Regions from separate parts of the Streptomyces sp. NPDC005774 genome, predicted to be linked through region 1. Evidence: predicted binding sites of a transcription regulator. Region 1 holds the regulator's gene; each other region holds the start of a gene.
The links. Region 1 encodes HrcA, which represses chaperone genes, less so after heat shock. Its sites were predicted from a motif close to TTNGCACTCNGNNNNNCNGAGTGCNAA; they were not measured.
Positions count from the first base shown of each region.

Region 2: the regulator HrcA is predicted to act here: its motif matches at 1,479-1,505, upstream of groES (co-chaperone GroES).
Region 3: the regulator HrcA is predicted to act here: its motif matches at 7,289-7,315, upstream of ACFYQA_RS30755 (FmdB family zinc ribbon protein).

Region 1 covers NZ_JBIAIV010000018.1:9,346-19,899, forward strand. The annotation lists gene ACFYQA_RS18290 (Uma2 family endonuclease) at 97-675, shown strand; gene ACFYQA_RS18295 (DUF3097 domain-containing protein) at 653-1,462, opposite strand; gene ACFYQA_RS18300 (MBL fold metallo-hydrolase) at 1,506-2,231, opposite strand; gene hrcA (heat-inducible transcriptional repressor HrcA) at 2,392-3,408, shown strand; gene dnaJ (molecular chaperone DnaJ) at 3,409-4,545, shown strand; gene ACFYQA_RS18315 (nitronate monooxygenase) at 4,804-5,877, shown strand; gene ACFYQA_RS18320 (16S rRNA (uracil(1498)-N(3))-methyltransferase) at 5,874-6,614, shown strand; gene ACFYQA_RS18325 (hypothetical protein) at 6,658-7,050, opposite strand; gene ACFYQA_RS18330 (hypothetical protein) at 7,215-7,718, shown strand; gene ACFYQA_RS18335 (S41 family peptidase) at 7,764-10,554, shown strand, end outside.
Region 2 covers NZ_JBIAIV010000001.1:218,290-228,843, reverse strand. The annotation lists gene groL (chaperonin GroEL) at 1-906, opposite strand, end outside; gene groES (co-chaperone GroES) at 1,024-1,332, opposite strand; gene ACFYQA_RS01155 (polysaccharide deacetylase family protein) at 1,677-2,384, opposite strand; gene ACFYQA_RS01150 (polysaccharide deacetylase family protein) at 2,519-3,403, opposite strand; gene ACFYQA_RS01145 (methyltransferase domain-containing protein) at 3,561-4,781, shown strand; gene ACFYQA_RS01140 (LCP family protein) at 4,867-5,910, opposite strand; gene ACFYQA_RS01135 (LacI family DNA-binding transcriptional regulator) at 6,309-7,367, opposite strand; partial or broken gene ACFYQA_RS01130 (fibronectin type III-like domain-contianing protein) at 7,574-8,229, shown strand; gene ACFYQA_RS01125 (hypothetical protein) at 8,337-8,606, opposite strand; gene tsaD (tRNA (adenosine(37)-N6)-threonylcarbamoyltransferase complex transferase subunit TsaD) at 8,603-9,718, opposite strand; gene rimI (ribosomal protein S18-alanine N-acetyltransferase) at 9,711-10,301, opposite strand; gene tsaB (tRNA (adenosine(37)-N6)-threonylcarbamoyltransferase complex dimerization subunit type 1 TsaB) at 10,307-10,554, opposite strand, start outside.
Region 3 covers NZ_JBIAIV010000046.1:34,484-45,037, reverse strand. The annotation lists gene ACFYQA_RS30790 (fructose-specific PTS transporter subunit EIIC) at 1-1,392, shown strand, start outside; gene ACFYQA_RS30785 (DUF6227 family protein) at 2,075-2,830, opposite strand; gene ACFYQA_RS30780 (P1 family peptidase) at 3,180-4,205, opposite strand; gene ACFYQA_RS30775 (hypothetical protein) at 4,303-4,479, shown strand; gene mscL (large conductance mechanosensitive channel protein MscL) at 4,507-4,995, opposite strand; gene ACFYQA_RS30765 (hypothetical protein) at 5,137-5,646, opposite strand; gene ACFYQA_RS30760 (S-methyl-5'-thioadenosine phosphorylase) at 6,019-6,861, opposite strand; gene ACFYQA_RS30755 (FmdB family zinc ribbon protein) at 6,940-7,278, opposite strand; gene ACFYQA_RS30750 (MFS transporter) at 7,621-8,913, opposite strand; gene ACFYQA_RS30745 (potassium/proton antiporter) at 9,355-10,554, opposite strand, start outside.

The DNA of each region.
Region 1 (10,554 bases):
TCGGCGGAGTGAATCACCACGGAACGCGGGTTCGGTCCCTAACCTGGTTCGTAGGCTGCCGCTAAAAGGACGCGGCGGATGTGGAGGGCCACGGAGATGACCGCTGTGGACGAGCGTGGGATGACCAGGTTCTTCGAGGAGTTCGAGCCTCCTGAGGGGGTCAGGGCCGAGCTTCTCCGGGGGGAAATCGTGATGATGGCCGGTCCCGATCTTGTGCACAACATGATCGTGGAAGATGTCCTGGACCAGATCCCGCGCAAGCAGTGGGCCCGCCTTCAAACCCAGGACGTCGACATCGTCGACGAGGCCAGCGAGCCCGTACCGGATCTGGTGGTTCTCAAGCGTGATGCCACGCCCGAGGCGGGGCGTCTGCTGCCGTCCGAGCTGATCACGCTGGTGGTGGAGGTCGTCTCCAAGACCAGTGTGGTGCGGGATTACCTCGTCAAGCGGTCGATCTACGCCGCCGGCAAAGTTCCCGCGTACCTCATCATCGACCCGATCATGGAGCACTGCGTCCTGCTCACGATGCCCGTCGGAGAGGGGGACGCAGCCGACTACAAGGCACAGATGAAGCTGGACTTCGGTGATCGACTGCCGCTCGACATGCTGGGCGTCGGCCTGGACACCAGTGAATTCGGCACCTTCCCGGGCGTCAGGCCCCACCGCTTTCCGTGACGAAGTCGATCAACTCCTCGACCCTGCCCAGGAGCGCCGGCTTCAGATCCTTGTAGGACCGCACCCGCCCCAGAATGTGCTGCCAGGCGGCCCCCGTGTTCTCCGGCCACCCCAGGGCCCGGCACACCCCCGTCTTCCAGTCCTGGCCGCGCGGGACGCGTGGCCACGCCTCGATGCCCAGGGACGACGGCTTCACCCCCTCCCAGACGTCGATGTAGGGGTGGCCGACGACCAGGGCGTGCTCACTGGTGACCGCCTCGGCGATCCGCGACTCCTTCGAACCCGGCACCAAGTGGTCCACCAGGACCCCCAGCCGTGCGTCCGGGCCCGGACCGAACTCCTCGACGATCGCCGGGAGGTCGTCGACGCCCTCCAGGTACTCCACGACCACGCCCTCGATGCGCAGGTCGTCGCCCCACACCTTCTCGACCAGTTCGGCGTCGTGCCGGCCCTCGACGTAGATGCGTCCGGCACGCGCCACGCGCGCGCGTGCGCCCGGGACGGCCACCGAACCGGACGCCGTACGGGTCGGCCGGGGCGGGCCGGAGGCGGGCCGCACCAGTGTCACCACGCGCCCCTCCAGCAGGAAGCCGCGCGGCTCCAGCGGGAACACGCGGTGCTTGCCGAAGCGGTCCTCCAGGGTCACCGTGCCCGCCTCGCAGCGGATCACCGCACCGCAGAATCCGCTGCCGGGCTCCTCCACGACCAGACCGGGCTCGGCCGGCACCTCGGGGACGGGCCGGGACTTCTTCCACCCAGGGGTCAGGTCAGGAGAATACTGGCGCATTCTGATGACCATAGGAGAAGCAGGTCCCCGTTCGGCCGAAGACTCAGCCCGACACGCCGCCACGAGCCGCGAGGGCGTCGCGCTGGGCCCGTACGAACGCCGCGTCCACCGCCGCGCCGTGGCCGGGAACGTACACCGCGTCCTCGCCGCCCAGGGCCAGCAGCCGGTCCAGGGCACCCGGCCACTGCGACGGCACGGCGTCGGGACCGGCCTGCGGCTCGCCGGACTCCTCCACCAGATCGCCGCAGAACACCACCTCCGGGTCGCCGGGTACCAGCACCGCGAGATCGTGCGCCGTGTGCCCCGGGCCCACGTTCGCGAGGAGCGCCCGCCGTCCGCCGCCCAGATCGAGCGTCCACTCGCCGGACACCGTGTGCCGGGGGCGGACCAGCGCGTCCACCGCCTCCCGGGCCGCCCGCGCGTCCAGACCGTGGCGCTCCGCGTCCGCGCGCAGTTCCTCGCGCCCCCGCGCCAGCACCGTGTCCAGGCCCACCGCGCCGAACACCTCCGCACCCGCGAACACCGCCGCCCCCAGCACATGGTCGAAGTGGGGATGGGTGAGCGCGAGATGCGTCACACGCCGCCCGGCGAGCGCCTGCGCCTCGGCCCGCAACCGCGCGCCCTCACGCAGGGACGAACCGGCGTCCACGAGCAGCACCGCGCCGGTACCTACCACGAGCCCCGCCGTGCAGTCCCACACCGGAAGCCGGCACCGCCCCACTCCCGGCGCCAGCCGTTCCCATCCCGACTCTTCCCAAGCCACCGTCATACCGCGACGCTAACGGCCTACGGCTTTCGTCGCGCGACGGTGCGGGACCGGCCTTGCCCGGGGAGTACCCCCCGGCCGTACACTGAGCGGGGAGACTGGCACTCGCGTGCGAAGAGTGCCAGGGAAGGTACCGGGCGGACGGTTTGAGGAGGTATGCGTGATGCTCAGTGAACGCAGGCTCCAGGTGCTGCGCGCCATCGTCCAGGACTATGTCGGTACCGAGGAGCCCGTCGGCTCCAAGGCCCTCACCGAGCGGCACAACCTCGGCGTCTCCCCGGCCACCGTGCGCAACGACATGGCGGCCCTGGAGGACGAGGGCTTCATCGCCCAGCCGCACACCAGCGCCGGGCGCATCCCCACCGACAAGGGCTACCGGCTCTTCGTGGACAAGCTCGCCGGCGTCAAGCCGATGACCGCGCCCGAGCGGCGCGCCATCCAGAACTTCCTCGAGGGCTCCGTCGACCTGGACGACGTCGTCGCCCGCACGGTGCGGCTGCTCGCGCAGCTCACCCGGCAGGTCGCCGTCGTGCAGTACCCGTCGCTGACCCGTTCGACCGTGCGGCACGTGGAGCTGCTCCCGATGGCGCCCGCGCGCGCCATGCTGGTGCTGATCACGGACACCGGGCGGGTCGAGCAGCGCATGGTCGACTGCCCGGCGCCGGTCGGCGAGGCGACCCTGGCGGATCTGCGGGCGCGGCTCAACAGCCGTGTCGCGGGCCGCCGTTTCACCGACGTACCATCCCTCGTCGAGGACCTCCCCGAGGGATTCGACCCCGAGGAACGCGGTACGGTCTCGACCGTGCTCTCCACTCTCCTGGAGACACTGGTCGAGGAGAACGAGGAGCGGTTGATGATCGGCGGCACCGCCAATCTGACCCGCTTCGGACATGACTTCCCCTTGGTGATCCGGCCTGTTCTGGAGGCGCTCGAGGAGCAGGTCGTGCTCCTCAAGCTGCTCGGCGAGGCGGAGGATCCGGGCGTGACCGTCCGTATCGGTCATGAGAACGCCCACGAGGGACTCAACTCCACGTCCGTCGTGTCGGTGGGCTACGGTTCGGGCGGCGAGGCTGTTGCCAAGCTCGGCGTGGTCGGACCGACACGCATGGATTACCCGGGAACGATGGGAGCGGTACGCGCAGTGGCACGGTACGTCGGACAGATCCTGGCGGAGTCGTAAGTGGCCACCGACTATTACGCCGTGCTCGGCGTACGCCGGGACGCGTCGCAGGAAGAGATCAAGAAGGCCTTCCGGCGACTCGCCCGCGAGCTGCATCCGGACGTCAACCCGGATCCGAAGACGCAGGAGCGGTTCAAGGAGATCAACGCCGCCTACGAGGTGTTGTCGGACCCGCAGAAGAAGCAGGTATACGACCTCGGCGGCGACCCGCTCCAGCAGGCCGGCGGCGGTGGCGCGGGCGGCTTCGGCGCGGGCGGCTTCGGGAACTTCTCCGACATCATGGACGCGTTCTTCGGCACGGCGTCGCAGCGCGGTCCGCGCTCGCGCACCCGCCGCGGCCAGGACGCGATGATCCGCCTCGAAGTCGAGCTGGACGAGGCCGCGTTCGGTACGACCAAGGACATCCAGGTCGACACGGCGGTCGTCTGCACCACCTGCAGCGGTGAGGGTGCCGCACCCGGCACCACCGCGCAGACCTGTGACATGTGCCGTGGCCGGGGCGAGGTCTCGCAGGTCACGCGGTCCTTCCTGGGCCAGGTCATGACCTCGCGCCCCTGCCCGCAGTGCCAGGGCTTCGGCACCGTCGTCCCGAACCCGTGCCCGGAGTGCGCGGGCGACGGACGGATCCGCTCCCGCCGCACCCTGACGGTGAAGATCCCGGCCGGTGTGGACAACGGCACCCGGATCCAGTTGGCCGGCGAGGGCGAGGTCGGCCCCGGCGGCGGCCCCGCCGGCGACCTGTACGTCGAGATCCACGAGCTGCCGCACCACATGTTCCAGCGGCGCGGCGACGACCTGCACTGCACGGTCACCCTCCCGATGACAGCGGCCGCCCTCGGCACCAAAGTGCCGCTGGAGACGCTGGACGGCATGGAGGAGGTCGACATCCGGCCCGGCACCCAGTCCGGCCAGTCGATCCCGCTGCACGGCCGGGGCGTCACGCATCTGCGCGGCGGCGGCCGGGGCGACCTCATCGTGCACGTCGAGGTGCAGACCCCGGGCAAGCTCGACGTCGAACAGGAGCGTCTGCTGCGCGAACTCGCCAAGCTCCGTGGCGAGGAGCGACCGTTGGGCCAGTTCCAGCCGGGCCAGCAGGGCTTGTTCTCCCGCCTGAAGGACGCCTTCAACGGGCGCTGACACGCGCTGAGGGGTACGGGCGGGCGGACACCGGACGGGTGCTTTCCGCGGGGACCGGACGAGGTCTCCGCGGTGCCCTCCCGGAAGCGTGCCGCGCCAAGGGCGGGGTCGGCTTCGGATCCGCGGCCGGACCGTTTCCGGCCCTTCTTCGACCCGCCCCGGCCCGCCCCCGACCCGCTCCCTGATCCGTCTCCGATCCATCTTTGATCCGTCCTGATCCAATTCGGAGATGTCCGAAGGACGTGGCAACATGCCGTCATGTCCTTGGCCCTCACCGACCTCCTCCGGCGCCCCGTGGTGCAGGCCCCGATGGCGGGCGGAGTCGCCGTGCCGCAGCTCGCCGCGGCCGTGTCCGAGGCGGGCGGACTCGGGTTCCTGGCCGCCGGGTACAAGACCGCGGACGGGATGTACCAGGAGATCAAACAGCTGCGCGGGCTGACCGGGTTCCCCTTCGGCGTCAACGTCTTCATGCCGCAGCCCGAGACGGCCGACCCCGCCGCCGTCGGCGTCTACGCCCACCAGCTGGCCGGTGAGGCCCCCTGGTACTCCACCGAGCTCGGTGACCCCGACTGCGGCCGCGACGACGGCTACGACGCCAAACTCGCCGTCCTGCTCGACAACCCGGTGCCGGTGGTGTCGTTCCACTTCGGCGTGCCCTCCCGTGACGTCCTGGACGCCCTGTGCCGCGCCGGCACGTTCACGCTGGCCACCGCCACCACCCCCGACGAGGCGCGAGCCGTTCAGGAGGCGGGCGCCGATGCGGTGATCGCGCAGGGCATCGAGGCCGGCGGCCATCAGGGCACCCACCGGGACGACCCTGAGGCGGACGGCGCCGGCTTCGGACTGCTGTCCCTGATCAGCCAGGTGCGGGAGGCCGTGGACATCCCGGTCGTCGCGGCCGGAGCCATCATGCACGGCAGCCAGATCGCCGCCGTCCTCGCGGCCGGCGCCTCGGCGGCCCAGCTCGGCACGGCGTTCCTCGCCACCCACGAGTCCGGCGCGCACGCCCTGCACAAGCAGGCGCTGACCAACCCCCTGTACGCCCGCACCGAACTGACCCGCGCCTTCTCCGGACGCCCGGCCCGCGCACTGGTCAACCGCTTCCTGCGCGAGCACGGCCCGTACGCGCCCGCCGCCTACCCGGACGTCCACCATCTGACCGCCCCGCTGCGCAAGGCCGCGGCCGCCGCCGGGGACCCGCAGGGCATGGCGCTGTGGGCGGGACAGGGCCACCGGATGGCCCGCGAGCTGCCCGCCGGGCAGCTGGTGGAGGTGCTGGCCGCCGAACTCACCGCCACCCGGAACGCGTTGTCGGCGGGAGGTGCCCGATGACCGCCCCGGTCTTCGTCGTGGACGACTTCGGCACGGACGGCTCCGGCCGGCATGTGCTCGACGGCCCCGAGGGACGGCACGCCGTCTCCGTGAAACGGCTGCGGGCCGGGGAGACCGTCGTCCTCACCGACGGCGCCGGCCGCCGGGCCGAGGGCGAGGTGACCGGCACCGAAGGCAAGGACCGGCTGATCGTGTGCCTCGGCGACGTCGTCGAGGAACCCGTGGAGTCGCCCCGGCTCACGGTTGTCCAGGCCCTGCCCAAGGGGGACCGGGGCGAGCTGGCCGTGGAGACGATGACCGAGGTCGGCGTCGACGCGGTCGTGCCGTGGTCGGCGTCGCGCTGCGTCACCCAGTGGCGGGGCGAGCGCGGGCTGAAGTCCCTCGGCAAATGGCGGGCGACGGCCCGCGAGGCCGGCAAGCAGTCCCGCCGTACGCGCTTCCCGGAGGTCGCGGACGCGGCCACGACCCGACAGGTTGCGTCACTTCTCGCCGAAGCGGACTTCGCCGCCGTCCTCCACGAGAGCGGCACCGAACCCCTCGCGAGGGCCGAACTCCCCGTCTCCGGCACCATCGTGTTGGTCGTCGGTCCCGAAGGCGGCGTCTCGCCGGAGGAGTTGGAGCTCTTCGCGCAGGCCGGCGCCAAGCCCTACCGTCTGGGCCGCAGCGTCCTGCGCACCTCCACCGCCGGCACCGCGGCGACGGCCGTACTCCTGGCCCGCACGGGCCGCTGGTCGTGACGGTCCGCTGGTCGTGACGGTCCGGGCCCCTGCCGGGTCCCGGTCAGCGGTCCGCCGTGCGGCCGGCAGCGACGGCGGGGAACAGCTCCCAGCCGTCGAGCTCCGCGGACCCGGGCCCGGATTCGGCCCCGGGGAGCAGCCCGTGCCTGGCCGCCTCGTCGATGAAGGCCCGTACGACACCGGGCTCGTGCAGGTTCAGCGCCCCCTGGCCCCTGACGGCCACGCACCCCGAGTGGAGGAAGCCGTCGGGGACGAAACGTCCCTCGCCGCCCCGGAACACGAGGCGCGTCGTCCTCCCGTCCCGGTGCAGTGCGAGCACCTCCTGACAGGGCCCCTCGGTACTGTGCCGATGGCGCACCGACCACAGACAGACGGCTGTTCCACCAGCGACGGGACCGTCCACGACGAGTTTTCTGAGCCGGCGTTCGCTGCGCATCCGCCCACGGTAGTGCGCGGTGGCCGTATGCGCCCTACCGTCACGCCCGGGACGGTGGCAGGCTGCCGTTCATGGCGTCCAAGAGGGCACTGACAGGGAGTTGGCGCGGGCTCCGGCCGAGGCCTTGGCCAAGGGCCCGGCGAGGGGCACGGTGGCGGCGGCCGGTGCTGGCCGTGGGGTTCGCCGTGGTTGCCGTGGGCGGGGCGGTGGCGTGCGAGCCGGGCTCGGTCGGCTCGGCCGCGGTGGCGCTCACGACCGACGAGACGGTCACGAAGGAGCTCAACCGCCAGAAGGACGGCGTGCGCTGGCTCAGCTGCACCGCCTCCTACGGGAACGACGCGAGCGCGTCGTCGCGGTCCGCGAGCGCGAGCGAGAGGACCGTGGCCACCGTGGACTGCGACGGGGAGACCGAGGGCGGCAAGGAGATCACCGTCACCGGGAAGATCACCCACGCCGTCAACGGTGCCTGTGTGCGCGGGGACATCACCGCGAAGGTGGACGGCAAGCAGGTGTTCCGGGTCGACGGCCTGGGCGACTGCGACGCCACCAGCCCGCCGGCGGTGGGCGAGCCCACGGCCCGCGGCCCGCGGCCCACCGTCACGGTCACCGTCACGACGACCGTGTGGTGCGACCAGTACCCCTCCTGCCGCCCTGTCGAGGGCAAGTGATTCAAGCCCCTGTCCACGCCGACCGTGCTTGCATAGGGTGATCGGGTGACACAGCCTGTATCGATTGCCTCCGCCGCCTATTTCCGGTTCCCGCATCTGCACGGCGAGTTGGTCGCCTTCACCGCCGAGGACGACGTGTGGCTCGCCCCGCTCGACGGCGGCCGTGCCTGGCGGGCCAGCGCCGACAACGTGCCGGTGACGACGCCCCGCATCTCGCCCGACGGCACCACCGTCGCCTGGACCTCCACCCGTGACGGCGCCCCCGAGGTGCACGTCGCGCCGGTCGAGGGCGGCCCAGGCAGGCGCCTGACGCACTGGGGGAGCATGAAGACCCAGGTGCGCGGCTGGACCCCGGACGGGAAGGTCCTGGCGCTCAGCACCCACGGCCAGGCCAGCCTGCGCCGCACCTGGGCCCGTGCGATCCCCCTCGACGGAGGACCCGCCACCACGCTGCCCTACGGCCCCGTCGGCGACATCGCCCACGGGCCGCGCACCGTCCTGCTGTCCGCGACGATGGGCCGCGAGGCCGCCTCGTGGAAGCGCTACCGGGGCGGCACGGCGGGCAAGCTGTGGATCGAGCAGGAGGCGGGAAACACCGAGGCCACCGAGACCACCGGAGCTCCCGAAGACACCGCGCCCTCCGGAGAGTTCGTCCGCCTGCACGCCGACCTCGACGGGAACATCGAGTGCCCGATCTGGGTGGGCATGGGGGTCCCCCCTGTTCGAGCGGAGCCGAGGACGTGGGGGAGGATCGCGTTCCTCTCCGACCACGAGGGCACCGGCGCGCTGTACTCCTCCCTCGCCGACGGGTCCGACCTGCGCCGGCACACCCCGATCGGGGGCACCTCCCGCTCGAGCGAAGCCGAGAGTGGGGGAGGGTTCTACGCCCGGCACGCCGCCACCGACGGCACCCGCGTCGTCTACTCCAGTGCCGGGCAGCTGTGGATACTGGACGATCTGGACGGCGCCGAGCCCCGCCCGCTCGACATCCGGCTCGGCGGCCAGCGCGTCGACCTCCAGCCGTTCCCGGTGAACGCCGCCCGCTGGTTCGGCTCCGCCTCCCCCGACCACACCGCGCGCGGCAGCGCCGTCTGCGTGCGCGGCACCGTCCACTGGGTCACCCACCGGGCGGGGCCCGCCCGCGCCCTCGCCGCCACCCCCGGCGTCCGCGCCCGGCGCCCGCGCACCTTCCGCGCGGACGGCGAGGAGTGGGTGGTGTGGGTGACGGACGCCGACGGCGACGACGCCCTGGAGTTCGCCCCGGCCACCGGCCTCACCCCCGGCGCGACCCCGCGCCGGATCGCCGCCGGACAGCTCGGCCGGGTCCTGGGGCTCGCGATGGCGCCGGACGGCAGCCGCGCCGCGGTCGCCTCGCACGACGGCCGCGTCCTGCTCGTCGAGCGGGAGACCGGCGAGGTCCGCGAGGTCGACCGCAGCGAGGACGGCGACGTCTCCGGGCTGACCTTCTCGCCCGACTCCGCCTGGCTCGCCTGGTCCCACCCCGGCCCCCGCCCGCTCAGCCAGCTGAGGCTCGCCAGTACCACCGACCTCCAGGTCACCGAGGCGACCCCGCTGCGCTTCCAGGACTACGCGCCCGCCTTCACCCTCGACGGCAAACACCTCGCGTTCCTGTCGACCCGCTCCTTCGACCCGGTCTACGACGAGTACGTCTTCGACCTCGCCTTCGTCGAGGGCGCCCGGCCGCACCTGATCACCCTCGCCGCGACGACGCCGTCGCCGTTCGGCCCGCAGCGGCACGGCCGCCCCTTCGAGACGCCGGACCGCGACGAGACCCCCGACAGCGAGGGCACCCCCACCACCCGGATCGACCTGGAGGGGCTCGCCGACCGGATCGTGCCGTTCCCGGTCGAGGCCGCCCGCTACTCCAACCTGCGCGCCGCCAAGGACGGGGTGCTGTGGCTGCGCCACCCGGTGCGCGGCGTGCTCGGCGCCACCCGGGCCACCCCCGACGACCCCGACCCGAAGACCGAGCTGGAGCGGTACGACCTCGCCCAGCAGCGCCTCGAGCATCTGGCCTCGGACGCCGACCACTTCGAGGTCAGCGGTGACGGCAAGCGGGTGCTGCTGTGGACCGACAGCCGGCTCAAGGTCGTCCCCAGCGACCGGCGCGCGTCGGGCGACGACGACAGCGACAGCAACATCACCGTCGACCTCGACCGGGTCCGCCAGTTCATCGACCCGGCCGCCGAGTGGCGGCAGATGTTCGACGAGGCCGGCCGCATCATGCGGGACAACTACTGGCGGCCCGACATGAACGGCGTCGACTGGGACGCCGTCCTCGACCGATACCGGCCCGTCCTGGACCGGCTCGCCACCCACGACGACCTGGTCGACCTCCTCTGGGAGGTCCAGGGAGAACTCGGCACCTCGCACGCCTACGTCACCCCGCGTGGCGGCTTCGGCGGCGGCGCCCGGCAGGGCCTGCTCGGTGCGGACGTCTCCCGTCACGAGGACGGCAGCTGGCGCGTCGACCGCATCCTGCCCGCGGAGACCTCCGACCCGGAGGGCCGTTCCCCGCTGGCCGCGCCCGGCGTCGCGATCCGTACCGGTGACGCGATCGTCGCCGTGGCCGGGCAGCCGGTCGACCCGGTGGCCGGACCGGCCCCCCTGCTGGTCGGCACCGCGGGCAAGCCCGTCGAGCTGACCGTCTCCCCGGCCGGCGGCGGCGACCCGCGGCACGCGGTCGTCGTCCCCGTCGCGGACGAGGAACCGCTGCGCTACCACGCCTGGGTCGCCGACCGGCGGGCCCATGTCCACGAGCTGTCCGGCGGCCGGCTCGGCTACATCCACGTCCCCGACATGCAGGCTCCCGGCT
Region 2 (10,554 bases), on a different contig from region 1:
GGAGACGACCGTGGCGCCGGTGAGGACGGCCATGTCCTGCAGCATCGCCTTGCGGCGGTCGCCGAAGCCCGGGGCCTTGATCGCGACGGCGTTGAACGTGCCGCGGATCTTGTTGACGACCAGGGTCGACAGGGCCTCGCCCTCGACGTCCTCGGCGATGATCAGCAGCGGCTTGGAGGAGTTGGCCTGGATGACCTTCTCCAGCAGCGGCAGCAGCTCGGCGATGGAGCCGATCTTGCCCTGCGTGATGAGGATGTACGGGTCGTCCAGGACGGCTTCCATGCGCTCCTGGTCCGTCACGAAGTACGGCGACAGGTAGCCCTTGTCGAAGGCCATGCCCTCGGTGAAGTCCAGCTCCAGACCGAAGGTGTTGGACTCCTCGACGGTGATGACACCGTCCTTGCCGACCTTGTCCATCGCCTCGGCGATGAGCTCGCCGACCTGCTGGTCCTGGGCGGACAGCCCGGCGACGGCGGCGATGTCGGCCTTGTCGTCGATCGGGCGGGCCGAGGCCAGGAGGTCCTCGCAGACCGCGGCGACCGCGGCGTCGATGCCCTTCTTCAGGGCGGCCGGGGAGGCGCCGGCGGCGACGTTGCGCAGGCCCTCGCGGACGAGCGCCTGGGCCAGCACGGTCGCGGTGGTCGTACCGTCACCCGCGATGTCGTTGGTCTTGGTCGCCACCTCCTTGACCAGCTGGGCACCGAGGTTCTCGAACGGGTCCTCGACCTCGACCTCGCGGGCGATCGTGACACCGTCGTTGGTGATGGTGGGGGCGCCGAACTTCTTGTCGATGACGACGTTGCGGCCCCTGGGGCCGATCGTCACCTTCACCGTGTCGGCAAGCTTGTTGACGCCGCGCTCAAGGGCGCGACGGGCGTCCTCGTCGAACTTCAGGATCTTCGCCATGGCAGCGGGAGCCCTCTCGGAATTCTGGGGTGAGAAAACACTGCGCCCCGGGCCCCCGGCTCAGTAAGCGTGTCGGGACCAGGGGCGCAGTTCGGAGCAAATCTGCTACGAGGTGACTTACTTCTCGATGATCGCGAGAACGTCGCGAGCCGAGAGGACGAGGTACTCCTCGCCGTTGTACTTCACCTCGGTGCCGCCGTACTTGCTGTAGAGCACGACGTCGCCGACGGTCACGTCGAGTTCGACGCGCTTACCGTCCTCGATGCGGCCCGGACCGGTGGCCAGGACAACGCCCTCCTGGGGCTTCTCCTTGGCCGTGTCCGGAATGACCAGGCCCGAAGCCGTGGTCTGCTCGGCGTCGAGCGGCTGGACCACAATGCGGTCTTCGAGCGGCTTGATGGCAACCTTGGAGCTGGCGGTCGTCACGATCCGACCTCCCCCTTCGGAGATCTCACGGGGTGAACTGTCTGAGGTGGCGACCAGGTGGATCCGTCGTCGCGGGTGCCGGACCTGCCCGTCGCTGTGTTGGCACTCTCCAGTGGGGAGTGCCAGACCCGAGACTATGGCCGCGATTAGCACTCGGTCAAGCGGAGTGCCAATTCACCGCGTGGCGTCGCCAGGATTTCCGGGTACGCAAGTCCGAAAAGTCGGACTGTGTTCGGATGACCGTCCCCCGGGAGCCGCCGTCCCCGGGCCCCCGCTTCGGCCTGAACGGCTTCGCCCTCGCCCGCCCCAGATCTACGGGCAGGGGTACCCCCGGACGGGCCCGTTCACCGGACGTAGTCCTCCAGCCTCCCGACCTTCAACCCTCGCTCCTCCAGCTCGCGCAGCAAGCGCGTAGTCCGTTCCGCAAGGGTCAGCGGCGGGGTCTCGCCCGCGGGGACGGAGATGATGTCGCCGGGGGCCAGGCGGTGGGCGCCGCGGGGGTACGTGAGGGTGCCGTCACCCTCCAGGGTGACCCGCCAGAGCACGACCGCCTTGATGCCGCAGTCGGCGGCGGCCCGGAGGGTCGTGGTGTCGTACGTGCCGTAGGGCGGGCGGAACAGGTGGGGGCGGATACCGAAGCGGGACGTGAGCTTGCGCTGCTGGCCGCAGATCTCGGCGCGCTGGCCGGCATAGGGCAGGCCGCGCAGGGCGGGGTGGTCGAGGGTGTGGTTCTGCAGGCTCGCGCCGACCGAGCGCAGCCGGGCGAAGTGGCCGTAGCCGGGCCCCACCACGCTGTCCGTGAGGAACATGCTGACGGGGAGGCGGCGCCGGCGGACGAGGTCGATGAAGCGGGGGTCGCGTTCGGCGCCGTCGTCGTAGGTCAGGAAGACGACCTTGTCCCGGGTGGGGACGTGGTCGACGACGGGCGGGCGGCCCGGAGCGGGGCGGTTCGGACCGGAGGGGCCGGACGACTGGCCTGCACCGCCCCCAGGACCCTTCCCCACCTCAGCCTCCGTTCCCGCCCCAACCTCCGTCTTCGCCTCCGTCCCCATCCCCGCCTTCGCCCCGGCCCCTTGAACCGTCGGGCCTGTGTCCGGCGGCCCGCCGGACGGGCCGCAGCCCGCCGGCACCGCCGGAAGGATGAGACCCGCCGCCAGGAGAACCGCCGCGGCAGCCCCCCGCCGGGTCACAGGTAGTCCTCCAGGCGCCCCACGGCGTATCCCTCGGCCGTGACCTTGTCCAGGAAGCGGCGGATCATGTCGGGCATGGTGCCCTTCCAGTCGTTGCGGCCCCGGAAGTGGGTGAGGACGATGTCGCCGGGGCGCAACTCCCTGTCCCACTCGCGGTAGTCCCAGCGGTCGACGAAGACCTCCTCGTTCCACAGCAGGGCGTACTCGATGCCGCAGGCCTTCGCCGCGCGCAGGGTGTCCTTGTTGTAGTTGCCGAACGGCGGGCGGAAGAGGACGGGGCGCTCGCCGTACCGTTTCTCGATGACGTCCTGCATGCCGCAGATCTCCCCCTTCTGGCGGGCGTAGGACAGGCCGGGCAGGTACGGGTGGTTCAGGGTGTGGTTGTGCAGGCCGACGCCCCGGTCCTGCATCTTCTCGAAGTAGCCGTAGTCCTCCCTGATGACGTAGTCGCTGAGGAACGCGGTGTACGGGATTTTCAGCTCGCTCATCATGCGCAGGAACGCGGGGTCCTTCTCGGCTCCGTCGTCGATGGTGAGGAAGACGACCTTCTCCTCGGTGGGGACGGTGGTGAAGACCGGGGGGAGGTCCAGTTTCCGGTGGCCGTCGACCTCGAAGCCCTTACGGGTGGTGATCCTGGGTTTCTTCTCCGGGGCGGGCGGGGCGGTCAGGGGCACCCGCTTGAGCCCCCAGCGCTTCGCGACGGCCGTGCGCGCGGCGTGCGCGGCGCGCAGTTCGGTGGCGTAGGGGTCGAGTGCGCGGGTCGGGGGTGCCTGGAGGGGTTGCTGACCGCCCGCGGGCGGGACGGCGGCGGGATCCTTGCCGCAGCCCGCGACGAGAGGGGCGAGGGTCGCGAGAGTGAGTGCGGCGGCACCGGCCCGCATGCCCACCACTGACCGCATTTTATCGTTTTGTCCTACTACTCGCATGGGGCCGGATCATCCCAGTCACCTGCCGCCCACCCGGCCCGACACCGCGGCGGGCGGCACACCGTCCACCGACTGGCCCACAGCGGGCCCGCACCTGACCCACAATGGGCCGGTGAACGACCGCACCCCCCTTTCCGCCCCGCCCCTGGCCCCGCTCCTCACCCCCGAGGGCCGCGCCCTCCTCGACGAGGTGCGCGACACCGACCCGGCCCGGGAACTCGCCGTCGCGACCCGGCTGCGCCGTGAGCATCCGGCGGAGCTCGTGTCCGCGGCGCTCGGCCAGGCCCGGCTGCGGCAGCGGGCGGTGGCGAAGTTCGGGGCCGAGGACGCCGGGCGGATGTTCTTCACGCCGAACGGGGTCGAGCAGTCGACCCGGGCGAGCGTGGCGGCGTACCGGGCGGGGCGGCTGAAGGAGCTGGGGGTGACCTCGGTGGCCGACCTGTGCTGCGGGATCGGCGGGGACGCGATCGCGCTGGCCCGCGCCGGAATCCGGGTGCTCGCGGTGGACCGGGATCCGCTGACCGCGGCGACGGCCCGTGCGAACGCGCAGGCGCTGGGCCTGGCCGCGCTGATCGAGGTACGGGAGGCCGATGTCACGGAGGTGGACGCGGCCGGCTACGACGCCGTCTTCGTCGACCCGGCCCGACGCGGCGGCCGGGGCCGCATCTTCGATCCCGAGGCCTACTCGCCCCCGCTGTCCTGGGCGATCGAGGCGGCCCGCAGGGCGCCCCTCGCCGCCGCCCTGAAGGTCGCGCCGGGCATCCCGCACGAGGCCGTTCCCGGTGACGCGGAGGCCGAGTGGATCTCGGACGGCGGGGACGTGAAGGAGGCGGTGCTGTGGTTCGGGACCGGGCAGGCGACCACCGGGTCGGGCACGGTCCCGGCGATCCGGGCGACGCTGCTCCCCGGGCCCCGCACGCTCCTCTCCCGCGGTCTGCCCGACCCCGCGGTGCGTCCGCCCGGCCGGTACCTGTACGAGCCCGACGGCGCCGTCATCCGCTCGCATCTCGTCGCCGAGGTCGCCGAACAGCTCGACGGCGGGCTCATCGACCCGATGATCGCCTACGTCACCGCCGACGAACACCGCCCGACGCCGTACGCCACCGCCTACGAGATCACCGACCGGCTCCCCTTCAACGTCAAGAAGCTGAAGGCGCTGCTGCGTGAGCGCCGGGTCGGCACCCTGACCGTCAAGAAGCGCGGCTCGGCCGTGGAACCGGAGGAACTCCGCCGCAAGGCCCTCCCCAAACCTCACGGCACCGCGTCCGTCACCGTCTTCCTCACCCGCGTCGCCGACGCTCCGACGATGCTGCTCGGCCATCCGGTGCGGTGAGATCCACGATCCCGGGAACAGGGCGAGGGCTCAGGGCTCAGGGCAGCCCTGATTTCCCGGGCCCCTTCGTCCGACACGTGGCGGGTCACCGCAGCGACGCCCACAGCTCCTCCGCCTCCGGCTGGTCCGCCACCACCCGGTTGGCGTCCCAGGGAGCCGGGAGCACCGGCATCGTGAGGGTGGTGACCGCGGACGAGGACAGGTCCCGCAGGCTCTGGGCGAAGCGGGTCAGCTCGGTCAGCGAGTCCAGGCCGGTGTCGGTCGTGAGGCTGCTGGTGACCGCGTCGGCGACCTCGTACAGCTTCACGGGGTCGGTCAGCAGGCTCTGCTTCCCGGTCCGGTCCAGCAGTGCCTTCACCAGCGTGTGCTGGAGGCCTATGCGGCCGAGGTCACTGCTGTCCCCGATGCCGTACCTGGTGCGGGCCAGCGCGAGGGCCTCGGTGCCGTCCAGGTGGTGGGTGCCCGCTTCGAGGTTCAGCCGGCTCCGGTCGTCGTCGATGTCCTCGTCCGTGGTGACGGTGACACCGCCGAGTGCGTCGACCAGGCGGGCGAAGCCGGTGAAGTCGATCTCGACGTAGTGGTCCATGCGGACGTCCGTGAGCAGCTCGGCCGTCTTCACCGCGCACACCGGCCCGCCCACCTCGTACGCGCTGTTGAACATCGCGCGGGACGCCGGCCGCGTCGACCCGCCGTCCGGCAGCGGGCAGGCCGGGCGGTCGACCAGGGTGTCGCGCGGAATGCTGACCACCGTCGCGGCGGTCCGGCCGGCGTCCAGGTGGACGACCATGGCCGTGTCGGAACGGGCCCCGCCGCTGTCGCCGCCGCCGAGTGCCTGGTTCTCCCCGCCACTGCGCGAGTCCGAGCCCAGCACCAGGATGTTGAGGGACCCCGTCGGCAGGGGTGAGGCCGAGGCCGACGCCGAAGCACCCTGGTCGGAGGTGGTTCCCCTGGCCGGACGGTCGTCGCCCAGGGCGCTGTCGATGTCGACACCCGTGATGTTGTCGCCGAGCTGCCAGTACGCCCAGCCGGCCGCCCCGACGCCCAGCACCAGCGCGCCCGCCAGAGCGAGGCCGGCGAACTTCAGCGCCCGCGCCCGACGGTCCGGCCGCCGCCCCGCCGGCACGTCGATCCGTGCGCCCGGCCGTATGTCAGTCCCTGTGTCCGGCTCTACGTCCGGTCCTGTGTCCGGCCGTATGTCCGCGCCCTCGGACTCGCCCGAGGGCGCGTCGCTGCCGGCCTCCTTGCGCCCTTCAGCACGCCCTTCGCCGTCGCCCTCGTCGCATCCCTCGTCACGGCCCTCATGTCCCCTCACAGACAGGAACGTAAGTCCGAATTACGACAACCAGCGTCCCCCGGACCGCTTTCTCGTGAAATTCTCAGACTTCACAGCCTGGACTCACCCTGAGAACAGCCGAGTTGGCGGCCAGGCCCCGGACACCGCACGAGCAGCACAGGACCAAAACTTTCGAACCCGTCGGTGACTCCCTTCGAGCACCGTCCGGCCGAAGCCCGAAAGACCGAAAACCGTCAGCCTCCGGCCGACGGCGCCCCCGTACTGCTGCGCACCACCAGGCTCGTCGCCAGTTCCACCCGGGTCGCGGCCGCCGCCGCGTCCTCGCCCTTGCCGAGGTCGAGCACCAGTCTGGCCGCCGCCTCCGCCATCTCCGTCAGCGGCTGCCGTACGGTCGTCAGCGGCGGCCCCACCCAGCGGGCCACCGGTAGATCGTCGAACCCGACCACGCTCAGGTCCTCGGGAATCCGCAGGCCCAGCTCACGCGCGGCCTCGTAGAGTCCGAGCGCCTGGAGGTCGTTGCCGGTGAAGACCGCGGTGGGCCGGTCGGGGCGGCGCAGCAGGGCGAGACCCTGGCGGTAACCGGTCTCGTGGTGGAAGTCGCCGGCCATGATCAGCCCGGGATCCACCGGGAGCCCGCCGGTCTCCAGCGCGGCCCGGTAACCGCCGATGCGGGCCCGGCTGCACATCATTTGCGAGGGCCCGCTGATCGCCCCGATCCTGGTGTGCCCCAGCTCGACCAGGTGCCGGGTGGCGGCGAGCCCGCCCTGCCAGTTGGTCGCGCCGATGGAGGGCACGTCGGTACCGGGGTCACCGGCCGGGTCCATCACCACGAACGGGATGGAGCGGCTGGTCAGCAGCGCCCGCCCGGACTCGTCGAGGCCGGACAGGACGAGGATCACCCCGTGCGGGCGGCGGGCGGCGACCTGGTCGGCCCAGGTCCGCCCCGGGGTGAGCCGCCCCGCGCTCTCGGAGAGCACGACGCTCAGTCCCGCGTCCCTCGCCACGTTCTCCACGCCCCGGATGACCTCCATCGCCCAGGCGCTCTCGAGTTCATGGAAGACCAGGTCGATCAGGGGCGAACGGGTGGCCTCGGCCCGCCGGCGCCGGTAGCCGTGGGCGCGCAGTAGTTCCTCGACCCTGCTCCGGGTGGCGGGGGCGACATCGGCACGGCCGTTGAGGACCTTCGAAACAGTCGGCGCCGAGACACCGGCCTCACGGGCGATCTCGGCGAGGGTCGCAGGCCGCGCACTGCGCCCTCGCGTCCGGGTTTCGGCGGGCTGCGAGGAAGTCATGGCCGCGATCGTATCCCTGCGGGCCCCATTGACGAAGTGTTCCTTGCGTCATGGATTCCCGGAACATTCGAAATATAGACCGAAACATTCGTAGCCCCGGCCGGTACACACCGGCCCCAGCCCGGCCGCAGACCCGGCCTCGCCCCGGTCACCGCGTCGAGAACCTTTGCGAGAGGGCCCGCCGTCCACCCGACAGGAGCTTCAGCCTGGGCGCGGCCGTCCAGGTCTTCTTTCCCGGGAGGAGGGCGGCCCGGCGGTGGCGGGAGTGCTGTCGGGCCGCGTCAACCCGTCCGGCCTGCTGCCCGTGAGCGTGCCCCAGGCGCCCGGCGGCCAGCCGTGGACATACCTCCAGCCGCCGCTCGGCCTCGCGGGCGAGGTCAGCAACCTCGACCCGACCCCGCTGTACACCTTCGGCCACGGCCGCTCGTACACGACGTTCGCCTGGGAGGACTTCACGGGCGGCGGCGAACCGGCCGAACTCGCGGCAAACAACGGAACGTACGACGTCTCCTTGACCGTGTACAACACGGGCGACCGCGACGGCGCGGAGGTCGTCCAGCTCTACCTGCACGACCCGGTGGCCTCGGTGACCCGCCCCGGCGTCCGTCTGATCGGCTACCGGCGCGTGGAACTGGCCCCGGGCACGGCGGCCCGGGTGACCTTCCGCTTCCACCCGGACCTCTCGGCGTTCACCGACCGCTCGGCCCGGCGGGTGGTCGAACCCGGCGCCCTGGAACTGCGGTTGGCGGCCTCCAGCGCGGGCATCCGCCACACGGCCCGCCTCCCCCTCACCGGCCCCCTCCGCGGACTCGGCCCCGACCGAAGGCTGGTGTGCGGGACGGAGGTGTCGGACGAAGCATGACGGGCGGGGCGTGACGGGCAGGGCGTGACCGAGCAGCGCATGACGGGCAGCGCATGACGGGCAGGGGCAAGGGTGGCGGGCAGGAGGGCAAGGGGGGCGGGGGACCGTCAGCCCGCCGCCACCGACTCGAACCGCCACCGGTGCGCCGCTCGCGTGACCAAGTCCGTCCCCGGTTCGGGGAGTTCGGGCAGGTCGGCATCGTACGGGGCGTCCCACCAGGTGATGACGAGGACCCGGTCCTGCGGGGCGCGGAAGGTCTCCCGGCGCAAGAGGGCGGGATCGGCGGGCAGTTCCCGCACCTGCTCCTCGGCCCAGGTCAGCAGCTCCTCGCCCCGGCCGGGCACGGCCCGCGCCTCCCACATCAGCGCGACGGTCACGAGTACAGGTTCTCCTTGCTGACCTCGTGCACGTGATCGTGACCGTGTGCGCCGGAGTGCGCGTGGGCCTCGCCCGGTACGTGCGGTTCCGTCACCGGGAGGGACGAGTCCGCGGACAGGTCCCAGTCGGAAGCCGCCCGGTTGCGGGCGACCATCTCCGCGCCCAGGGCGGCCACCATCGCGCCGTTGTCCGTGCACAGCCCCGGACGCGGCACCCGCAGCCGGATGCCCGCCGCCTCGCAGCGCTCCTGGGCCAGTGCCCGCAGCCGCGTGTTGGCGGCCACTCCGCCGCCGATCATCAGATGGTCGACGCCTTCGTCCTTGCAGGCACGTACGGCCTTGCGGGTGAGCACGTCCACGACCGCCTCCTGGAAGGAGGCCGACACATCACGCACCGGGACCTCCTCCCCCGCCGCCCGCCTGGCCTCGATCCAGCGGGCCACAGCCGTCTTCAGACCGGAGAAGGAGAAGTCGTACGCCGGGTCGCGCGGCCCGGTCAGCCCGCGCGGGAACGCGATCGCGGACGGGTCGCCCTCGCGCGCGTACCGGTCGATGACCGGACCGCCGGGGAAGCCGAGGTTCAGCACGCGCGCGATCTTGTCGAAGGCCTCGCCGGCCGCGTCGTCGATGGTGGCGCCCATCGGACGGACGTCGGAGGTGATGTCCGAGGAGAGCAGCAGCGAGGAGTGGCCGCCGGAGACCAGCAGCGCCATCGTCGGCTCGGGGAGCGGCCCGTGCTCCAGCTGGTCGACGCAGATGTGCGAGGCGAGGTGGTTGACGCCGTACAGGGGCTTGCCGAGGGCGTAGGCGTACGCCTTCGCCGCCGAGACGCCGACCAGCAGCGCGCCGGCGAGACCCGGGCCGGCGGTGACGGCGATGCCGTCCAGGTCCCGGCCGCTCACCCCCGCCTCCTTCAACGCGCGCTCGATGGTGGGGACCATCGCCTCCAGGTGGGCGCGCGAGGCGACCTCGGGGACGACACCGCCGAAGCGGGCGTGCTCGTCGACGCTGGAGGCGACGGCGTCCGCCAGCAGGGTGGTGCCCCGGACGACGCCGACACCGGTCTCGTCGCAGGAGGTCTCGATCCCCAGTACCAGGGGTTCGTCAGCCATGGGTCTCGGTTCCTTCTGCGGCGTTCACCGGGTTCGCGGGGTCCCCGGGGTTCGCCGGGTCGACGGTGGTGGACGGGTCGGTCAGTCGCATCACCAGGGCGTCCACGCTCCCCGGCTGGTAGTAGCCCTTCCTGACCCCGATGATCTCGAAGCCGAAGCGCTCGTACAGCTTCTGGGCCCGGGTGTTGTCGATCCGGCACTCCAGCAGCACCTCGGCGCACTCGAACGCGGTCGCCGCCCGCAGCAGCTCCGTCAGCAGCCGCGAGCCGAGGCCGGTGCCCCAGTGGTCCCGGCTGACGGCGATCGTCTGGACGTCGGCCACCCCGGTCGGCGCGCCCGTGCCCTCGTCGCCGTCGGCCGCCGCACCGGCGGAGGTGAGGCCCGCGTATCCGACGAGACTGCCGTCCTCCTCGGCGACCACGTAACGGCGGGTCGCCGCGGGGCCGCGCGCATGGGCGAGCTCGGACCAGAACATCCCTCGTGACCAGGCGTCCTCGGGGAACAGCTCGCGCTCCAGCCGGAACACGCGCTCGATGTCCCACCAGCGCATCTCGCGCAGCGCGACCCTCTCGGGCCCTGTCACTTGTGTCACTTGGGGGTGACCACCTTGTAGTTCTTGGGGACCTGGGCATCGGGGCGGCGCAGGTACAGCGGCCGGGGCGCGGGCAGTTCCACGCCGGCCGCCAGCCGCTCGGCGGCCAGCCGGGCAAGGGCGGCGGCACTCACGTACTCGGGCTCGTGCGCCTTGGGGAAGGTGTCGGGGTACAGCAGCGCGCCGGCACCGACCGCGGGCAGGCCCGCGACCAGACCGGCGATGTCGGCGGGCCGGTCGACGG
Region 3 (10,554 bases), on a different contig from region 1:
GAGCCGCAGGGCTCGGGGGGCTTCACCCGGCTCGACCCGGCCGTGATCGCGGCGGCGGACGGCGTGATCTTCGCCCACGACGTGCCCGTCCGGGAGAAGGAACGCTTCGCCGGCAAGCCGACCGTCGACACCGGCGTCAAGGCGGGTATCAACCGCCCCGCCGAGCTGATCGCCGAGGTCCGGGGGAAGGCCGAGCGCGGTGAGGCAACCGCCGCTGCCGCATCGGGCGACACACCCGTGGACCGCACCGGTGAACCCGGTGAGGGCTACGGCACCAAGCTGCGCAAGTGGCTCATGTCCGGCGTCAGTTACATGGTCCCGTTCGTCGCGGCGGGCGGTCTCCTCATCGCCCTCGGCTTTGCGATCGGCGGCTATGAGATCAACCAGGCGCCATCGGTGATGGAACACTTCGTGTGGACCCAGGCCGACAGTTGGGGCGCCCTGCTCTTCCAGATCGGCGGCGTGGCCTTCGGGTTCCTCGTCCCGGTCCTGGCCGGCTACATCGCGTACGGCATGGCCGACCGGCCCGGACTCGTGCCCGGCTTCGTCGGTGGTTCGATCTCCCTCACCATCAACGCCGGGTTCCTCGGCGGTCTCGCGGCCGGTCTGATCGCCGGTGCGGTCGTGCTGGCGATCCAGCGGGTGCGCATCCCGGTGGCGTTGCGCGGCATCATGCCGGTGGTGGTGATCCCGCTGATCTCCTCGGCGGTGGTCGGCTTCCTGATGTTCGTGGTGATCGGCAAGCCGATCGCCGGGGCGCAGAACGCCATGACCGACTGGCTGAACGGCCTCACCGGCACCAACGCCATCCTGCTCGGCACCCTGCTCGGCCTGATGATGTGCTTCGACCTCGGCGGCCCCGTCAACAAGGTCGCGTACACCTTCGCCACGGCCGGTATCGCGGTCGCCAGCCCCAGCGACTCCGCGATGAAGATCATGGCCGCGGTGATGGCGGCCGGAATGGTCCCGCCGCTGGCGATGGCCCTGGCCACCACGGTCCGCGGCAAGCTCTTCAACCGGACCGAGCGGGAGAACGGCAAGGCCGCCTGGGTCCTGGGCGCCTCCTTCATCTCCGAGGGCGCGATCCCGTTCGCGGCGGCCGACCCGCTGCGCGTGATCCCCGCCTCGATGGTGGGCGGCGCGGTCACCGGAGCCCTGTCGATGGCCTTCGGCGCCACCCTGCGCGCTCCGCACGGCGGCATCTTCGTGGTCCCGCTGATCGGCAACCCACTGCTCTACCTGGTCGCCATCGCGGCGGGCGTCTGTGTCACGGCGGCTCTGGTGATCCTCCTGAAGGGCCTGCGCAAGACGGTTCCGGGAGCACCCGGCACGACCAACGGCGAGGGCTCGGCGGCCTCGGCAGCGGAATCGAAGCAGCCGGTCGCCGCGTGACACGGGAGCCGGCAACACGGACGTCGGTAATACGGACGTCGGTAATACGGACGTCGGCAACGACGAAGGACGGTACCGACGGAAGACGGTAATGACGGCGAACTTCCTCAATGGGCATATGTGGGACTTTCGCAGGCAAATGAGCTAACTGCGATATAGATCACGTTCATCACGGTCCGGGACCAAAGTCCCGGGCCGTGATGTGTACTGGGCCCATGCCTGAGCACGACTCGATCTTGAGAGTGACGGGCGCCACCGCCCTCACCCTGGTGGCCGCGGCCTGCACAGCGGGCCTGGCCGGTGTCCTACGGCGGGACCGCAGGCGGGTGCGGGGGAGTGGCGTCGGCTTGCGGGTGCGGACGCGGATGCGGGCGCTGGCCCGAGCGGGAGCGTATTGGGGGGACAGGGGGCCGGGACGGCGGGATGAGGGCGTCGGCCCCCACCCGGATCAAAAGCCGGATCAAAAGCCGAGTCGGCATCCGGGGCCGCATCCGGGGCGTGGTGTTCCGGGGCCGCAGGAGTTGCGGGCCCTCCGGACGATTCCGTCTCAGCGGCGAACGGGCCCCCAGGCGGAGCAGGTGCGGCTCACTCCGGCCGAGCGTGAGGCGTTCGCCCTCCTGATGCGGGGCTTCGCCGGTGGCCGGGAGGAGTGATGGCGGCGGATCGGGCGGCCTGGCTCTGCTCAGGAAACCTGGTTCGCACGCTGCTCCATCGCGTCCCGGGCGGCTTCGTCGGTGACGTACACCTCGCACATGTGCCGCCCGTCGGGCGTGGCCGTGTGCTCCACCTCCCAGAGGGAGACCTCCGCACCGTCACGCAGCAGGAACGCGTGCTCGTACAGCGAGAAGGACGGCCCCGAGCGCCCCGGCCCGCCCGCGGCGGACGGGCGGCCGAAGGCCTGGGTGATCTGGTGGGCGGATGCCGTGGACAGCAGCGCGGCCGTCCGAGGCCCCGGACGGTCCGTGTTCTCCGCCCGGCGCAGTAAGCGGCGCGCGTGGTCCGCCGAAGCGTCGGGGACATAGACGGGCAGGGGTGCGGGGATCCGGGACAACTGCACCACCACCGGCAGTTCGAAGTCCGGGGTCTCCGGAGGCAGCGGCAGCCGGGCGGTGGCGACGCCCAGTTCCTCCTCGTCCGCGTACACCTCGTGCTGGGGCTCGCTGCCCGGGGCCGTGTTGTGGACCAGCTCCCAGAGTGTGAGCGCCGAGCCGTCGGCGAGCAGCCAGGTGTGCCGGTACGTCTCACGGTGCAGGCCCGCACTGTGGTGCGCGGAGTGCAGCGAACTGTCGTGCGCCAGTGCACAGTCGAGCAGGCGTATTGCCTCGTCGGGCAGTTCGAAGGAGTTCAGGGCACGGCCGAGTAGTCGCGCGAGATGCTCCTCAGGAGACTCGGGCGAGTCGGCTGGTTCGTACGCTGCCGTCTCGTACGGAACGCTCAAGGCTTCTCCCGGCGTTGCTGCATGTCACCTTGTGGGTGCATACCGTAGCCTCTCGGGCGGACATCATGTCCGGGAACTGAGAAAATGTATGGCGTCAAAACGAACCGACCGCGCGAAGAATTCCCGTCCGTCCCCGGCGGACCTCCGTACCCCCTGCTCAGGCGCCACTCCTGGTGCTTCCGGCCGGGCCGGCGGCCGCTGATCACGCAGTCCGCCCAGCGGTCGGCTCCCTCCGCTCACCGGACGTCCCCGCTGCCCTGCCTGGCTCCCCGACGCTTCCCCGTCCGGGGCGCCCCACGCCTCCCTGTCCGGTTCGTCACACAACTACCCGTACGGCTTACCCGTGCAGCTATCCGTACAGCTCCTCGTACGACGGCCAGACTCCGCCCGGTCCGTCCACCGAATCGGCCGCGCGCAGGGCCCGTACGATCGCGCGGGTCACCAAGTCGGCGCCCGCAGCGAGGATCTCGTTCAGGGCGAGAGGGTTCGCGGTGTCGAGCGGGCGGGTGGCCGTGGCGAGGGCGAACACCGTGTCCCCGTCGTTGAGCAGATGCACCGGCCGTACCGCCCGCGCGATGCCGTCGTGCGCGGTGCCGGCCAGCTTCTGCGCCTGCGCCTTGGACAGGTCCGCGTCGGTGGCGACCACCGCGAGCGTGGTGTTGAGCGGCTGCGGCCCGTTCCGCTCCGCGAGGCCGGCGAGCCGCCGGAGCGCCGCCTCGTGTACCTCCGGATCGGGATGGAATACCCGGCCGCCCCGGAACAACTCGCCGTACAGCGTCCCCGTTTCCGGGTCCAGTGCCGAGCCCGCCGCATTGGCCACGACCAGCGCGGCCACCGTGATCCCCGAGTCCAGCATCGTGCTCGCGGTGCCGATCCCGCCCTTCACCGCTCCGACCACGGCCCCCGTGCCGGCGCCCACACACCCCTCCGGTACCCGTTCCCCCGGCGCGGTCGCCGCTGCCGCCTCGACCGCCGTGCGCCCCGTGGCCGCGTCCGGCCGGGCCCGGAAGTCCCCGCCCCGGCCCAGGTCGAAGACGCAGGCGGCCGGCACCACCGGCACCACGTGCGCGGGATCCGGGCCGACGCGCACCCCGCGCCCCCGCTCCTCCAGCCAGGCCATCACCCCGGACGCCGCGTCAAGTCCGTAGGCACTGCCCCCGGTCAGGACGACCGCCTCGACCCGCTGCACGAGGTTGCGGGGATCGAGCGCGTCGGTCTCCTTCGTACCGGGACCGCCGCCACGCACATCCACGGCGGCCACGGCCCCGCCCTCGGGCGCGAGCACCACCGTGGTGCCGGTGAGCAGGCCGTCTCCGGTACGGGTCGCGTGCCCCACGCGCACACCGGCCACATCGGTCAGAGCGTCAACAGTCATGGCGTCAGTCTCGCGCGGTCACCGCCGGAGCAAGGAGTCGCCACCAGGGAACAGTCGCTGTCGGGGGTAGGTTCCGCCGGAGCCGTATTCTGGTCGTATGAGCACTGCCCCCGATCCCCGGCCGCGCGAGCCGAAGCCCGCGCTGGTCTTCGACGACCCGCTGGACCAGCAGTCCACGGACGACACGGACCGGGGGTGGGGCGACCGTCCGTCCGGCGACAGTGCGTCGGACCTGAAACGCTTCCTCGACGAGAAGCCGCCCCACCACATCTGACCCGGGAGCCGTGCAGGCCGGTGCCGGCTATCGCTCGCCGTACCCCGGGCCCTGGCCACGACCCGAGCCGCGCTGCGCGACCAACTCGTCGCGGATCTCCTTGAGCACCTCGAGCTCGGAGATCTCGATGATCTCCTGCGCGCCTTCCTTCGCCTTCCTGCGGGCCTCGACCCGGGCCAGGTACCGGGCCATCGGCATCACCATCAGGAAGTAGACGACCGCAGCCGTGATCACGAACTGGAGCGTCGCGCCGAGTACCGAACCCCACAGGATCTTGACGCCCGTCGCAGCATCGCCGGTGCCCTTGCAGGAGCCCTTCAGACACGAGCTGTAGCTGTCCAGGTTCTGCGTGCCGAAGGCGCCGACCAGCGGATTGATCATGCCCTTCACCACCGCGTTGACGATGTTGGTGAAGGCGGCGCCGATGACCACGGCGACGGCCAGGTCGATGACGTTCCCACGCATCAGGAAGGCCTTGAAGCCCTGCCAGACGCCGGTTTCGTTCTTCTCGCTCAACCCGGAGCTCCATCTTGTATGGGTGACGTGGGGGATCAAACGCTCCGCAACCTATGTCAGCGCCCCACCGGACGGTCCACTTGGGTCCTTCGAACGAGGTACTCGACACGACACCCGCGAAATCGGCAGAGAAGGAACCGCTCACCACAGGGTCACCGCCAGCCGTGCTGTGGCGCTCGCGCCGACGAGGTCGGCCGCGGCGGCCCGCGGAACCGACAGCACCACCAGGGCCCCGCCCGTGCCCATGTCCTCCAGGGTCTTCGGCACCTCGGTGACCCGCGCCCCACGCGCGACCACACGGGCCTCACCGCCTGTCACCCGCTCCTCGGCGGCGATGACATCGACCCGGTCGCCCGGCCGCAGCAGTCGCACGGTGGCGGCGTCGGCGATCCGCACCGGCGCCGTGACACGCGCTCCCGCGCGCCGTGCCCGTGCGACACGGTCTCCCGTGGACACCGCCGGCCCGGCATACGTGCTCGAAGCGCTCTCGGGATGCCCGCGCGACCGGTCTGCCTCCCGGGGGCCGCCCGCCGCCACCAGTGCCACTGCCGTGACGGCGAGACCGGCCGCCGCCACCCGCCTCCGGTGCCGGGCCGCCCGGGCCGACCGCAACAGTCCGCCACGCACCCGCACCGGTGCGAAGTGCGGCACCTCGCACCGTGGGGGGACACCGGCCCCGGGCGGGTACGGAACTACGGCGGGGCGGGAGGGGGAAGCCGAGGGAGTCGGCGAGGGGGCGGAGTAATAGGGGGAGGAATGGAAGGTGGACCGGGCGGAGGAGGGAAGGGGCCGGAGCGAGGGCTGACGCAGAGACGGGGGAGGGAACGACGGCGGAAACGACACGGGAGCACCACCTGCGACGAGGGATCGGCTTGCGGACCCCACGATGGGGCTTCCCGCCGTTCTCCGCCGGAGCCTGTGGACAGACCACGGCCTGGGGAAAACTCCCTCACCCGGTCGTGCGCCGCGACCCGGCCGTGCGTCGCGACCCGGCCGTGCGTCGCGAGCCCCGCGGCGGCAGCCCTACGGCAGCGCGAACCCCGGATCCATCCCGCCCAGCGCGGAGGCGCACAGGCAGTCCCGTTCCTCGGTCGCCGGCAGCGCCGCCACCGCGTCGAAGAGCACGTTCCGCAGCCGGTCCACGTTGTCCGCGAACACCCGCATCACCTCGTCGTGCGAGACGCCCTCGCCGGCCTCGGCACCGGCGTCGAGGTCGGTGACCAGGGTCAGGGACGTATAGCAGAGCTCCAGCTCACGGGCGAGCGCCGCCTCGGGGTGGCCGGTCATGCCCACCACCGACCAGCCCTGCGCCTGGTGCCACAACGACTCGGCGCGGGTGGAGAAGCGGGGCCCCTCGACCGCGACCAGCGTGCCGCCGTCCACCGGCTCCCAGTCCCGACCGCGCGCCGACTTCAGGGCGGCGGCCCGGCCGGCGGGACAGTAGGGGTCGGCCAGCGACACGTGCACGACGTTCGGGACGGTGCCGTCGGGCCGCGGCAGCCCGTCGAAATAGGTGCCCGCCCGGGACTTCGTACGGTCCACGAGCTGGTCCGGGACCAGCAGTGTCCCCGGCCCGTACTCGGGCCGCAGTCCGCCCACCGCGCACGGCCCGAGCACCTGGCGCGCGCCGACCGACCTGAGCGCCCACAGGTTGGCCCGGTAGTTGATCCGGTGCGGCGGCAGATGGTGGCCGCGTCCGTGCCGGGGGAGGAAGGCGACCCGTCGGCCGGCCAGTTCACCGAGGAAAAGGGAGTCGCTGGGCGCCCCGTAGGGGGTGTCCACCTGGACCTCGGTCACGTCGTCGAGGAAGGAGTAGAAACCGGAGCCGCCGATCACGCCGATCTCGACGTTCGCCTTGTTCGCCATGCTCCGCACCCTAACCGGCCCCGGAAACGCCGAGGACCCCGTCGTCCGACGACGACGGGGTCCCGTAAGGATTCGGCCTCAGGCGGCGGTACTGCCGGCGGTGCTGCTGGAACTGCCGGACCCGGACGACGAGCCGGAGCCCGAGCTCGAGCCGGAGCCCGAGGAAGAAGACGAGGAGTCCGAGGAGGAACTCGTCGACGAACCGGACGCCTTCGACGCCGGGGTGCTGCTCGACGAGGAGCCGCGGCTGTCGTTGCGGTAGAAGCCGGAGCCCTTGAAGACAACGCCGACCGCCGAGAACACCTTCTTCAGGCGCCCCTGGCAGTCCGGGCACTCGGTCAGAGCGTCATCGGTGAACTTCTGCACCGCCTCGAGGCCCTCGCCGCACTCGGTGCACTGGTACTGATAGGTGGGCACTGTCTTCCTCCTGGCACTCTCACTCGATGAGTGCTAACGATCGCCAATGGTAACCCGTGCCGCAAGTGATCGGCGTAACGTGCGTCACCCCGCCACGGGCGGCAGCCGGAGCGTGACCCTCATGAGGACGGGCCTCCGTACGTGCTCGGCGCGTGTCCCGGACGCGCTTTGCGGCGTGGCTTCCCAGGCGGGGAGCCGCATCGGTGGTGTTGTCACGGCTCCGCGCGTGTGCCTGGGTAAACCCGGCGGGCCTGTGCGACGGCCTGTGCGGCGGTCTGCGAGTGCGTCACATCTCACTGATCACATCTCGCATCTCGCTGCTCGCATCTCGCTGCTCACCGATCACCGATCGCTGATTGCGACGGGATCGCGCCGGGCCGCGCCGCGCGTGACCTCGCGGGTCGCCCGGGGCGGCACCAGCCGTGACCGAAGGGTCAGCAGTGTCACCAGGGCGAGCACCGTGCCGCCCATCGGCACCAGGAACCCGGCACCGGACCAGAGATTGTCCTCCAACTGCCCGGAGACCGTGACCGCGGCGGCCTGGCCGAGTGCCACCGCGCCGGTCAGCCAGGTGAAGGCCTCGGTGCGGGCACCGGCCGGGACCAGGTCGTCCACCAGTGTGTATCCGGTGATCAGGGCGGGCGCGATGCACATGCCGACCAGCAGGCCGAGCCCACCGAGGAGCAGCGCGGAGTGGGCGGTCCACAGGGCGGAGGCGGTCACCGCGAGCGCCACGTATCCGATGACCAGGCGCCGCTCGGGGGCGGCCTTCCAGACGATGGCGCCGCAGGCGATGCCGGAGAGCATGTTTCCCGCGGCGAAGACGCCGTACAGGACGCCGTTCAGTCCGGGTTCGCCGATCGACTCGGTGTACGCGGCCAGTGACACCTGCATACCGCCGAAGACGGATCCGATGCCCAGGAAGATGACGATCAGGACGCGTACCCCGGGGACGCGGAGCGCGGGAACGTGTTCCACGCGCGCGTGCCCCCGGGCGGCCACCTCGGGCTGCGTGCCCTTCTGCGCGGCGAACAGCAGGCCGCCGACCAGGGTCAGCGCCGCCTCGGTCATCAGGCCCGCCGCCGGGTCCACGGCCGTGCACAGGGCGGTGGCCAGCAGCGGTCCGACGACGAAGGTCAGCTCGTCGGTGACGGACTCGAAGGCCGCCGCCGTGGTCATCAGCGGGGAGTTCTTGAGCTTCACGCCCCAGCGGGCGCGCACCATGGGCCCGACCTGGGGCACCGAGGCGCCGGTGGGCACAGCGGCGGCGAACAACGCCCACAGGGGGGCGCCGTTCAGCGCCAGCGCGGTCAGGGCCAGTCCGGACAGGGTGTGCACCAGGACGCCGGGGACGAGGACGGCGCGCTGTCCGTAGCGGTCGGCGAGCCGGCCGCTGTAGGGCGCGAACACGGCCATGGAGACGCCGGTGACCGCCGCGACGGCGCCGGCCACGCCGTACGAACCGGTGGTGTGCTGCACCAGCAGCACGATGGAGAGGGTGAGCATCGCGAACGGCTGGCGTGCCGCGAAGCCGGGGAGCAGGAACGTCCAGGCGCCGCGCGTGCGCAGCAGTCGGCCGTATCCCGGACGGGAGGTGGCCGCAGAGTCCTTCGACGTGGTGACCGTGGATGCCACGGCCCGTGCCTTTCTGCCGCCTGGTGGCGCGTGGGCCCTTGATGTCGGGCGCGCCGAGAGCTGTCCTCTTGCGCTGACTGCGGTAGATGCCGGTGCCACAGCTCAGGGCGCGCCGGCCGCCATACGGTCGCGCCAGCTCTGCGTCAGGCAGAGTTGGTTCGATCTGGGTACCGTTCGCATGGTACAGGCGCTTCCAGGTATCCACAGGTGTCAGGTGCTTGTGACCCTGTGAAAGCGGGCACAGGGAGGCCGTGTCCCTGTGAATGGTGGATCGTGACCCGACCCGACCCGACCCGACCCGACCCGACCCGACCCGACCCGACCCGACCCGACCCGACCCGACCCGCACACCGCAGCGCGAGAGGCGACGTGGGAGTCGGCGTGAAGGCGACGCGAACGACGCCGGAAGCGACGTTTCGGCCCCTGGTTCCGCCCGTCCGGTCACCCCCCGGGCCGCGCCCCGTCCGTCCCCAGCCAGCCGGCCAGTTTGCCGCCGCGGCCCACCGCGCGGAGGCGGCGTTCGGCGGCGTCCCGGACCGGGTCGGTGGCGACGACGAGGAGTTCGTCCCCGCGCCGCAGCATCGTCGTCGGCCCCGGAACGAACGAGGTGCCCCCGCGCACGACGAGCGTGACGGCCGCCCCCTTCGGCAGCCGCAGTTCGCCGACCTCCACACCGTGCATCCGCGACCCCTCCGGGATGCCGACCGACAGCAGGTGTCCGCGCAGCCGCTCCAGGGGCGCCGACTCGATGCCCAGGTCGGCGGCCTCCGCGTCCTCGCCGAGGCGCAGCTTGAGGGCCAGCCACGGCAGCGTCGGCCCTTGGACGAGGGTGTAGACGACGACCAGGATGAAGACGACGTTGAAGATCGACCGGCTGCCGGTGACGCCCTCCACCATCGGAATCGTCGCCAGGATGATGGGCACGGCACCGCGCAGCCCCGCCCACGACATCAGCGCCTGCTCCTGCCAGGGCACCCGGAACGGCGCCAGGCTCAGGACGACGCTCAGCGGGCGGGCCACCACGGTCAGCACCAGCCCGATGATCAGTGCGGGCACGATGTCGTCGCCCAGTTCGTGCGGGGAGACCAGCAGGCCGAGCAGGACGAACATGCCGATCTGCGCGAGCCAGCCGAGCCCTTCGGCGAATCCGCGCGTGGCGGGCCAGTGCGGCAGCTTGGCGTTGCCCAGCACCATCGAGGCGAGATAGACGGCGAGGAAGCCGCTGCCGTGGGCCATGGCGCCCGCGGCGTACGCGGTGACGGCGATGGCCATGACGGCGATCGGGTAGAGGCCGGAGGCCGACAGCGCCACGTGCCTGAGCCCCAGGGAACCCAGCCAGCCCACCGCGATTCCGATGACGGCGCCGATGGCCAGTTCCAGGGCGATCTCGCCGAGCAGGACGTACCAGTGCTCGATCGGACCGGCCGTGGAGAAGGCGAGCACCAGGATGACCACGGGAGCGTCGTTGAAGCCGGACTCGGCCTCCAGCGTGCCCGTCACCCGCGAGGGGAGCGGAATGCGCCGCAGTACGGAGAAGACGGCCGCCGCGTCGGTCGAGGACACCACCGCGCCGATGATGAGCGCCTGTTGCCACTCCAGCCCGATCAGGAAGTGCGCGGCCGTCGCGGTGACACCGACGCT